DNA from 2 places in the Streptomyces europaeiscabiei genome. Region 1 is predicted to be linked to the other one. Evidence: riboswitches for the same ligand, from Rfam matches in the RefSeq annotation. Region 1 holds a riboswitch; the other holds the start of a gene.
What was found. Region 1 has a riboswitch for glycine ahead of gcvT (glycine cleavage system aminomethyltransferase GcvT). Riboswitches for the same ligand answer to the same signal wherever they lie in the genome.
Positions count from the first base shown of each region.

Region 2: another riboswitch for glycine. It lies ahead of gcvP (aminomethyl-transferring glycine dehydrogenase); the one in region 1 lies ahead of gcvT (glycine cleavage system aminomethyltransferase GcvT).

Region 1 covers NZ_CP107841.1:7,300,807-7,305,911, reverse strand. The annotation lists gene OG858_RS32080 (enhanced serine sensitivity protein SseB) at 1-307, opposite strand, end outside; gene OG858_RS32075 (AAA family ATPase) at 489-1,157, opposite strand; glycine riboswitch at 1,381-1,477, shown strand; glycine riboswitch at 1,478-1,603, shown strand; gene gcvT (glycine cleavage system aminomethyltransferase GcvT) at 1,639-2,766, shown strand; gene gcvH (glycine cleavage system protein GcvH) at 2,941-3,318, shown strand; gene glyA (serine hydroxymethyltransferase) at 3,337-4,602, shown strand; gene OG858_RS32055 (L-serine ammonia-lyase) at 4,709-5,105, shown strand, end outside.
Region 2 covers NZ_CP107841.1:1,767,627-1,772,731, forward strand. The annotation lists gene gcvP (aminomethyl-transferring glycine dehydrogenase) at 1-1,603, opposite strand, end outside; glycine riboswitch at 1,776-1,872, opposite strand; gene OG858_RS07520 (PRC-barrel domain-containing protein) at 1,998-2,366, shown strand; gene OG858_RS07525 (DNA polymerase IV) at 2,536-3,888, opposite strand; gene OG858_RS07530 (MerR family transcriptional regulator) at 3,997-4,524, opposite strand; gene OG858_RS07535 (bifunctional nuclease family protein) at 5,008-5,105, opposite strand, start outside.

The DNA of each region.
Region 1 (5,105 bases):
CGGCCGGGGCGATCGTGAACGACATGTGACTGCCGGCGACCTGGCGGAACTGCTCCTCGGAGCTGAAGACCGGCACATACGCCTGGCCGTCGAACTCCATCGTGGGCAGATCGAGCTGACCGCTCTGCGGCCCGCCGCCCTCCGGCAGCGGCACCCAGACGAAGCTGCGGGCCAGCACCTCCACGATCCGCGCCCCGGCCTGGGGCACGCCGAGCGACGCGGACAGCACCTCCTCGAGCTCGTTGCCGGGCCACCCGCCGTGCCCGTGGGGATGTGCCTGTGCCGGAAAGTCCGCCGGGAAGTCCATCTGCTGCCTACCGCTTTGCTCCGTGATGCTGTTGTCCCTGCACCTTAATGCCACCGACTCGCCGGGGCGCCCCTCAAGGAACGCGGGACAGCGCCGACCGGCGGCTCGGCCGCGTGGGCGCGACCAGCCACGCCGTACCCGCGGTCCGCGACGCACAGCACCCCCGACGCTCTCCCGGATCTCACCCCCCGAAGTCGATCCGCTTCAAGACGTCCGCCGCGGCCCGATCGATGATCACCGCTGCCCCGCACCCCTCCGGCAGCCTGCCCCGCTCCGCCGCCCGCAGCAGCTGCCTCATCGCCCCCCTGTGCCGGGCGAAGGCGTACCGCGACACGCCCCTTCCCCGCTCCCGCTGCCCGTCCCGCGCCTCGTCGGGCGTCACGTCGAGCAACAGCAGATGCAGGGTGCCGCCCCGCCTTCTGGCCTCACGCGCGAGCCAACTTCGTACCCACGCCTGCGCCCCGCAGTCGTGCACGACGACGCCCTCCCCCGAGCGGAGGGCACGCCGCAGGCCCGCGTAGTGCGCGAGGCGCACGAAGGGCCGGTAGGCCGCGTACGGCAGGTGGCGGGCGAAGCGCGCGTCGAAGCGGTCCCGGGTGTCCTGGGAGTCGATCCGGACGCCGGGCACGGACCGCCGCATCAGCGTCGACTTGCCGCTGCCCGGGAGCCCGGTGACCACCACCAGGTCGTCCGGTCCGAAGGACAGTCCGTGGGGGCTCCGCCCAGCACGCTCCCTGAGGTCGCGGACGACCGGCCTCGGGAACGGGCCGCACGCCTCACCGGCCGGTACGACGGGCTGCTTGGGCATGGCGATGCCCGAAGTGGTCGCGTACGCCGTGGTCCTGTTCACCGTGATCGTCCTCCCCAGGGGAATGGGTATGGAGTCCCATCCCCACAGACCGTAAAGAAAAGGTAATGCCCGATCCCTCCTGGTTCAGTCCTCGTATGGCCACAAGACTGCTACGGACCGCTGTGTCTGCCTGTGCTCGTCGTGTCCCCACCTGTGAAAGGTCCCCCTGCCGCACCACGTCGATGCGTGCAATGATGTGCGCGCCAACTGCATACCGGCCGCTTGAATCCGCGCGGGAGAGCTCCCAGCAGTCTCGCTGGGGCGCCGAAGGAGCAAGTCCCTCCCTTGAATCTCTCAGGCTCAGATACCGCGTGGGCGAGGCACATCTGAAAAGCGGGCCGCACCTCTTCTTGCGCAGAGGACGGCTCCACCCAAGGTGCAAACCATGACCACCAGTACGTGCGGTCGTGGTGAACCTCTCAGGTTCCGATGACAGATGGGGAGGATCGCCCTCGCCTGTCATGCCCTGGGAGCAGAACCGATGAGCAGTAGCCCCACCGCTGGATCGCGCCGTACCGCGCTCGATGCCCTGCATCGCTCGCTCGGTGCGACGATGACCGACTTCGCAGGCTGGGACATGCCCCTGCGCTACGGCTCCGAACGCGACGAGCACACCGCCGTCCGCACGAAGGCCGGCCTCTTCGACCTCTCCCACATGGGCGAGATCACCGTCTCCGGCCCGCAGGCCGCCTCGCTGCTCGATCACGCGCTGGTCGGCAACATCGGCGGTGTGAAGCCCGGCCGCGCCCGCTACACCATGATCTGCCGCGAGGACGGCGGCATCCTCGACGACCTGATCGTCTACCGCCTGGGCGAGACCGAGTACATGGTCGTCGCGAACGCCTCCAACGCCCAGGTCGTGCTGGACGCGCTCGTCGAGCGTTCCGCCGGGTTCGACGCCGAGGTGCGGGACGACCGGGACGCGTACGCGCTGCTCGCCGTCCAGGGCCCCGAGTCGCCCGGCATCCTGGCCGCCCTCACCGACGCCGACCTCGACGGTCTGAAGTACTACGCGGGGCTGCCCGGCACGGTCGCCGGGGTCCCCGCGCTGATCGCCCGGACCGGGTACACCGGTGAGGACGGCTTCGAGCTGTTCGTGAAGCCGGAGCACGCCGTCGAGCTGTGGCAGGCGCTGACCAAGGCGGGCGAGGGCGCGGGCCTGGTGCCCTGCGGGCTGTCCTGCCGGGACACGCTGCGCCTGGAGGCGGGCATGCCGCTGTACGGTCACGAGCTGACCACCGAGCTGACGCCGTTCGACGCCGGGCTCGGGCGCGTCGTGAAGTTCGAGAAGGAGGGCGACTTCGTCGGGCGTACGGCGCTGACTGCGGCCGCCGAGCGCGCCGCCTCGGCCCCGCCCCGCGTCCTCGTCGGCCTGGTCGCCGAGGGCCGCCGGGTGCCGCGCGCCGGATACCCGGTCGTCGCCGACGGCAAGGTGATCGGCGAGGTCACCTCCGGCGCTCCCTCCCCGACGCTGGGCAGGCCGATCGCCATGGCGTACGTCGACGCCACGCACGCCGCGCCGGGCACGGCCGGTGTGGGCGTGGACATCCGGGGCAGCCACGAGCCGTACGAGGTCGTGGCGCTGCCGTTCTACAAGCGGCAGAAGTGACACCTTCGTAGTCGTCCGCCCGTAGTCGTGTGCGAGGTCGTACACGTAGTCGTTCGGAAGCGGCACCCGTGTGGACCCCGAGAGTGACACTGGGCACATCCGCGCTGCTCAACAGCGGTTTCAGCAGTCCCCCCCCTTCCTCACCACTCCCCCGCGTACAGGAGAATTCAGGCCATGAGCAACCCCCAGCAGCTGCGTTACAGCAAGGAGCACGAGTGGCTGTCGGTCGCCGAGGACGGCGTCTCGACGGTCGGCATCACGGAGTTCGCGGCGAACGCGCTCGGCGATGTCGTCTACGCCCAGCTTCCCGAGGTGGGCTCCACCGTGGCCGCGGGCGAGACCTGCGGCGAACTGGAGTCCACGAAGTCGGTCAGCGACCTGTACTCACCGGTCTCCGGTGAGATCACCGAGATCAACGAGGACGTCGTCAACGACCCGTCGCTGGTGAACACCGCCCCGTTCGAGGGCGGCTGGCTGTTCAAGGTACGAGTCGCGCAGGAGCCGGACGACCTGCTCACCGCCGACGAGTACGTCGCCCACACCGCCGGCTGAGAGGACGAGGTCGTACGCATGTCGCTTCTGAACACGCCCCTGCACGAGCTGGACCCCGAGGTCGCCGCCGCCGTCGACGCCGAGCTGCACCGCCAGCAGTCCACCCTGGAAATGATCGCCTCGGAGAACTTCGCCCCCGTCGCGGTCATGGAGGCCCAGGGCACCGTCCTGACCAACAAGTACGCCGAGGGCTACCCCGGCCGCCGCTACTACGGCGGCTGCGAACACGTCGACGTCACCGAACAGATCGCCATCGACCGCCTCAAGGACCTCTTCGGCGCCGAATACGCCAACGTCCAGCCCCACTCCGGCGCCTCCGCCAACCAGGCCGCCCTCTTCGCCCTCGCCCAGCCCGGCGACACCATCCTCGGCCTCGACCTCGCCCACGGCGGCCACCTCACCCACGGCATGCGCCTGAACTTCTCCGGCAAACAGTTCAACGTCGTCGCCTACCACGTCGACACCGCCACCGGCCTCGTCGACATGGCCGAACTGGAGAAGCTCGCCAAGGAGCACCGCCCGAAGGTGATCATCGCGGGCTGGTCGGCGTACCCGCGTCAGCTGGACTTCGCCGAGTTCCGCCGGATCGCCGACGAGGTCGGGGCGTATCTGTGGGTGGACATGGCGCACTTCGCGGGCCTGGTCGCCGCCGGACTGCACCCCAACCCCGTCGAGTACGCGGACGTGGTCACCTCCACCACCCACAAGACCCTCGGCGGCCCGCGCGGCGGCATCATCCTGGCGAAGAAGGAGTTCGCGAAGAAGCTGAACTCCTCCGTCTTCCCGGGCTTCCAGGGCGGTCCGCTGGAGCATGTGATCGCGGCGAAGGCGGTGTCCTTCAAGGTCGCGGCCTCCGAGGAGTTCAGGGAGCGCCAGCGCCGTACGGTCGAGGGCGCGCGGATCCTCGCCGAGCGGCTGACGGCCCCGGACGCCCGGGAGGCCGGTGTCGACGTCCTGTCCGGCGGCACCGACGTGCATCTGATCCTGGTCGACCTGCGCGCCTCCGAGCTGGACGGGCAGCAGGCCGAGGACCGTCTCCACGAGGTCGGCATCACCGTCAACCGCAACGCCGTCCCCAACGACCCGCGTCCGCCGATGGTCACCTCCGGGCTCCGCATCGGCACCCCGGCCCTGGCCACCCGCGGCTTCACCGCCGAGGACTTCACCGAGGTCGCGGACGTCATCGCCGAGGCGCTGAAGCCGTCGTACGACGTCGAGGCCCTCAGGACCCGGGTCAAGGCCCTCGCCGACAAGCACCCGCTGTACCCGGGGCTGGGGAAGTAACCCCGACTTCATCGGTACGTAGTCCCGCTCTTCCGGGGCACCGCACACTGGGGAGTGCGCGGTGCCCCACCCCCTGCACCAACCTCCCCCGTTCTGAGGAGTCACCGTGGCCATCTCGGTCTTCGACCTGTTCTCGATCGGCATCGGCCCGTCCAGCTCCCACACGGTCGGCCCGATGCGCGCCGCCCGCATGTTCGCCCGGCGGCTGCGCAACGAGGAGCTGCTCGCGGGCGTGGCCTCGGTGCGCGTCGAGCTGTACGGCTCGCTGGGCGCCACCGGCCATGGCCACGGCACCCCCAAGGCCGTACTCCTGGGCCTGGAAGGCGCCTCACCGCGCACGGTGGACGTCGAGTCGGCCGACGCGCGGGTGGAAGCGATCAAGGAGGCGGGCCGTATCCGCCTCCTGGACGACCACGAGATCCCCTTCTCCTTCGACAAGGACCTGGTCCTGCACCGCCGCAAGACGCTGCCGTACCACGCCAACGGCATGACCGTCTGGGCCT
Region 2 (5,105 bases), 5.5 Mb from region 1:
GCAGCTGCCCGAACTCCGGCCACGTCACCGGCTCCATCTCGGTGGTCGCGTTGAGCTTCATCGTGCAGGAGCCCAGCGGGATCATGCCCCGGTCCAGCGCGTAGTCCCGGTCGGCGAGCCGGCGCAGGTAGCGCAGCATCGCGGTCTCGGAGCGGTACTCGTGGAACACCGGGTGCGTGAGGTAGTCGTCCGACCGCAGCAGCCCCTCGGGCAGCGTGTCCGCGGCGGCGGCGTCGAGGGCCTCGACGTCCCCCTCCACCTCGAAGGCGGTCCACACGGCGCCCAGCTGCGCCCGCGTCGTGGTCTCGTCGCAGGAGATCGACACCAGGTCGGCGTCCACGAGGTGCAGATTCACGCCATGTTCCCGCGCGGCGGCCACCACCTCACCGGCCCGCCCCGGCACCCGCACGGTGAGCGTGTCGAAGTACGCCCCGTGCACGACCTCGATCCCACCGGCCGCGAGCCCCGCGGCGAGCACGGTGGCGTACCGGTGGGTACGCCCGGCGATGGTCCGCAGCCCCTCCGGCCCGTGGTAAACGGCGTACATACCGGCCATCACGGCGAGCAGCACCTGCGCCGTGCAGATGTTGCTGGTCGCCTTCTCCCGGCGGATGTGCTGCTCCCGCGTCTGCAGGGCGAGCCGGTACGCCTTGTGCCCGTCCACGTCCACGGAGACCCCGACGAGCCGTCCGGGCAGGCTGCGTGCGAACTTCTCCTGCACGGCCATGTAGCCCGCGTGCGGCCCACCGAAGCCCATCGGCACACCGAACCGCTGCGTCGTCCCGACCGCGATGTCGGCGCCCAGCTCACCGGGGGACGCGAGCAGCGTCAGCGCCAGCAGATCGGCGGCGACGGTCACGAGCGCGCCGAGTGCGTGCGCCTGCTCGATGACAGGCTTCAGATCCCGTACGACACCGGAGGCGCCCGGGTACTGGAGCAGCACCCCGTTGATCTCCCGCCCGGCGATGTCGGCCGGAATCCCCGCGCCGAGGTCGGCGACGACGACCTCGACGCCGGTCGGCTCTGCACGGGTCTCGATCACGGCGATCGTCTGCGGCAGCACGTCCGCGTCGACGAGGAAGAGCCCCTTCTTGTTCTTCCCCATACGGCGGGACAACGCCATGGCCTCGGCGGCAGCAGTGCCCTCGTCCAGCAGGGAGGCCCCGGAGGTGGGCAGACCGGTCAGCTCGGCCACCATGGTCTGGAAATTGAGAAGAGCCTCGAGTCGCCCTTGGGAGATCTCGGGCTGGTACGGCGTGTAAGCGGTGTACCAGGCCGGGTTCTCCATGACATTCCGCAGGATGACGGGCGGCGTGAACGTCCCGTAGTACCCGAGCCCGATCATCGAGCCGAGCACCTGGTTGCGGTCCGCGAGCGAACGCAGCTCGGCGAGCACCTCGGCCTCGGTCCGCGCGCCGGGAAGGTCCAGCGCCTCGGCGTTCTTGATCACTTCCGGGACCGCGGCCGCCGTCAGCTCGTCGAGCGAGCCGTACCCGACGTGCGCGAGCATCTTGGCCCGCGCCTCGACATCTGGGCCGATATGGCGCCGCTCGAAGGGGATTCCCTGTTCGAGCTCGGAGAGCGGAATGCGATGGGCGGTCATTGCGGAGGCCTCCTGGTCTGACACGACCTTCGAGGGGCACCACGGCACGGGCGCCCCGACGGCCTCCCCCTCTGTCATCTCAACCTGAGAGCTTCACCGGTCCAGGAACGAACCGGCTTTCACCGTCGGTGAGAGCGGAAGCCGTGACACCCGCTCTGCTTTCCAGAGTGACCTCGTCCGTGCGGTACGTGAGCCTGAGAGATTCCGGGGAGGAGTTGCTCCTTCGGCGCCTCCGGATGGTGTCCGGAGGACTCTCCCGCACGGGGTCAGCAGCCGCTGCCAGGGTATCAGCGCGACCCACGCACGAGTCTTCGAGTGGCCACCTTCCCCGTTGTGCCTTTTCGTAGGGGTGAGGGATGATTTGCGACTCCTCTGCGAACCACTTGGAGGGCCCGTGCAGACCGACATCGATCCGCGCAACCTGATCGGCCGCAAGGCGTTCGACCGCAAGGGCAGCAAGATCGGCACCGTGGACGAGGTCTACCTGGACGACGCCACCGGCATCCCCGAGTGGGCCGCGATACGCATGGGGTTCTTCGGCCGTGACGCCTTCGTCCCCCTGGAGCCCAGCGAACTGATCGAAGGCACCCTCCATGTCCCCTTCGACCGCACCCTCATCAAGGACGCCCCCGACTTCGGCGTAGGCCGCCACCTCTCCCCGGAGCAAGAACTCCAGCTCTACCACCACTACGGCCTGGACATAGCCCCGCCCCCACCCATGGACCGCAACTTCGGAAACGTCGCGGGGCAGGAAGACGTCTGACCGATGGCACCGGGGGAGTCCGTGGCCTCTCCTCCCCCTTCCCCACGCTCCTTGACTTCGCCTGCCTGGCCGGGCCCTCCCTCACGTCGCTTCCTCACGCCCTCCTCCGGCCCGCCCCACCGGCGCTCCACGACGGCGGCGCAGACAGGACAGGCGGTCCCCGCCCGCCTCAGCCCCGCACCCCGTCCGGCACCAGCGGCAACGGCTCCGCCGGCTCCAGCGCCGGATCGCCCGTCCTGAAGGTCCGCACCCGCCCCGGCCCCACGTCGAGCGGCGTCTCGAACCGCACGGTCACCCGCCCCAGCCCGCTCCCCTGCACCCACCCATGCCCGTACTCGGTATGCCGTACGTCATGTCCGGCCCTCCACTGCCGCTCCGCACCCGCGCTCTCCTCCACCGCGGGCACCTCCGCAGCGGCCCCGGCCTCTTCCTCCACGGGCTCCGGTTCCCCCGCCGCCTGCGCGAACAAGTCCTCCTGCGTGTAGTCGGCGAGCCCGCTCACCCCCACCCCCAGCAACCGCACCCCACCCGTCGTGTCCACGGCCTCCAGCAGCCGCGCCGCCGCCTCCCGCACCACCGCAGGGTCGTCCGTGGGCCCACGCAACGTCTCCGACCGGGTCAGCGTCGAAAAGTCGTACCGCCGCACCTTCAACACGATCGTCCGGCCCGACAGCCCGGCCCCCCGCAACCTCCGCACGCACCGGTCCGCAAGCCGCTGCACCTCCATCCGGACCCGCACCCGGTCATGGATGTCCACGTCGTACGTGTCCTCCACCGACACCGACTTCGTGTCCCGCTCGGCCACCACCGCCCGGTCGTCCCGCGCCAGCGCCATCGCGTACAGCCCGTGCCCATGGGCCTTTCCCAGCAGCCGAACGACCTCGTCCTCCCCCGCCTCCACGATCTCCTCGACCGTGGTGATCCCGGCCCGCCGCAGATGGTCCCCGGTCGCCGGCCCCACCCCCGGCAGGATCCGCACGGACATCGGCCCCAGCAACGCCCGCTCGGTCCCGGGCTCGATCAGCACCAGCCCGTCCGGCTTGGCCTGCTCGGAGCCGATCTTCGCGAGCATCTTGCAGGCCGCGAGCCCGACGGATCCCGTCAACGCGGTCACCACCCGTATGTCCGCGCGCAACCGCGCCCCCACCAGCCGTGCCGATGCCTCGTCCCAGGCGGCGCCCCCGGCCTCCAGATCCACGAACGCCTCATCCAGGCTCAGCGGCTCCACCAGCGGCGAGAGATCACGCAACAGCCCCATGACCTGATCGCTGATCGTCCGGTAGAACGTGAAACGCGGCGTGAGATACGCGGCGTTCGGCGCGAGCCGACGTGCCTGCGCCGTCGGCATCGCCGAGTGCACCCCGAGGACGCGGGCCTCGTACGACGCCGTCGCGACCACTCCACGCGGCCCGAGCCCACCCACGACAACGGCTTTCCCCCGCAGACTCGGCTTCGACGCCTGCTCCGCCGAGGCGTAGAAGGCGTCCATGTCGAGATGCAGGATCGTGGGCGCGGTTCTCACATCTCCGATGCTGCCCTACGCCACTGACAATGCCCGTACGACCGGCTCCGCAGGCCACGCCGACGCCCCGAGCGGCCTCGCCCCGGGGCGGACAAGCCGCGACGCCCCTCAGACCGCCCGGTTCCGGCGCCGCGCGAGCTCGTCCGCGGGATTGTTGCCCACGAGCGTCTCCCCCGTGTCGACCCGCTCCCCGTGCAACTGCGAGAGAGCGCTTTCCACATCACGCCAGACCACCCCTACGGCGATCCCGAAGACCCCCTGGCCGCCCTGGAGCAGGGCGTGCACCTCGTCGGGCGAGGTGCACTCGTAGACGGTCGCACCGTCGCTCATCAACGTCATCCGCTCCAGATCGCTGAAGCCCCGCTCCCGCAGGTGCTGGACGGCGGTGCGGATGTTCTGGAGCGACACTCCCGTGTCGAGGAACCGTTTCACGATCTTCAGGACGACGACGTCCCGGAAGCTGTAGAGGCGCTGTGTCCCCGAGCCCTGGGCGGTCCGCACGCTCGGCTCCACGAGACCGGTGCGGGCCCAGTAGTCGAGCTGCCGGTAGGTGATGCCGGCGGCCGCACACGCCGTGGGGCCGCGATAGCCGACGTTCTCGTGCGGCTCCGGAGCCGCCTCCGCGCTGTCCTGCACAGCCGTGGGCCGCTGCGGGACGTGACCGGCCGCGCTGCCGTGAAGCGGGTACGGGCCGCCGTCCCCCAATTTGCGTCCGGGGGCACCCCCAGCCGTACCGTCGCCGCTGATTCTCACGCCGACCTCCGTCCTTGACCTGCCCTATCGACGGTAGGCAGCCACCAGGGGCGCGTCAACGACCACCGCACTCGCCACGCCGAGTGATAATCACCCTGAGAGTGGTTTCCCGTGCCCTCCCGCGGGGAAAGGCTAGCCGAATGCGCTCCGGCCAAGCTGCCTGACAGCGCACCCGCCCCGGGCATGTGCCGCCTCAGGGCGAACACTCCCACCGACCGCGCCCACGGCGCCCGCGCACCGGCATCTTCGACCAGCCACACCGGACGCGCCTCTGCCCGCCCGTCGCGCAACTCCCCCGCGCACCTGCCACCGGTGACCACCGGCGGCGTCAGGGCCCGTCAGCCCTGTTGGACCGCGGGCCCGACCTCACTGACTGTTCGTTCCGAAGTCCTCGGGAGAGATCTGGTCGAGGAACTCACGGAACTTCTCCACCTCGTCCTCCTGCTCGTCCGGGATCGCGATGC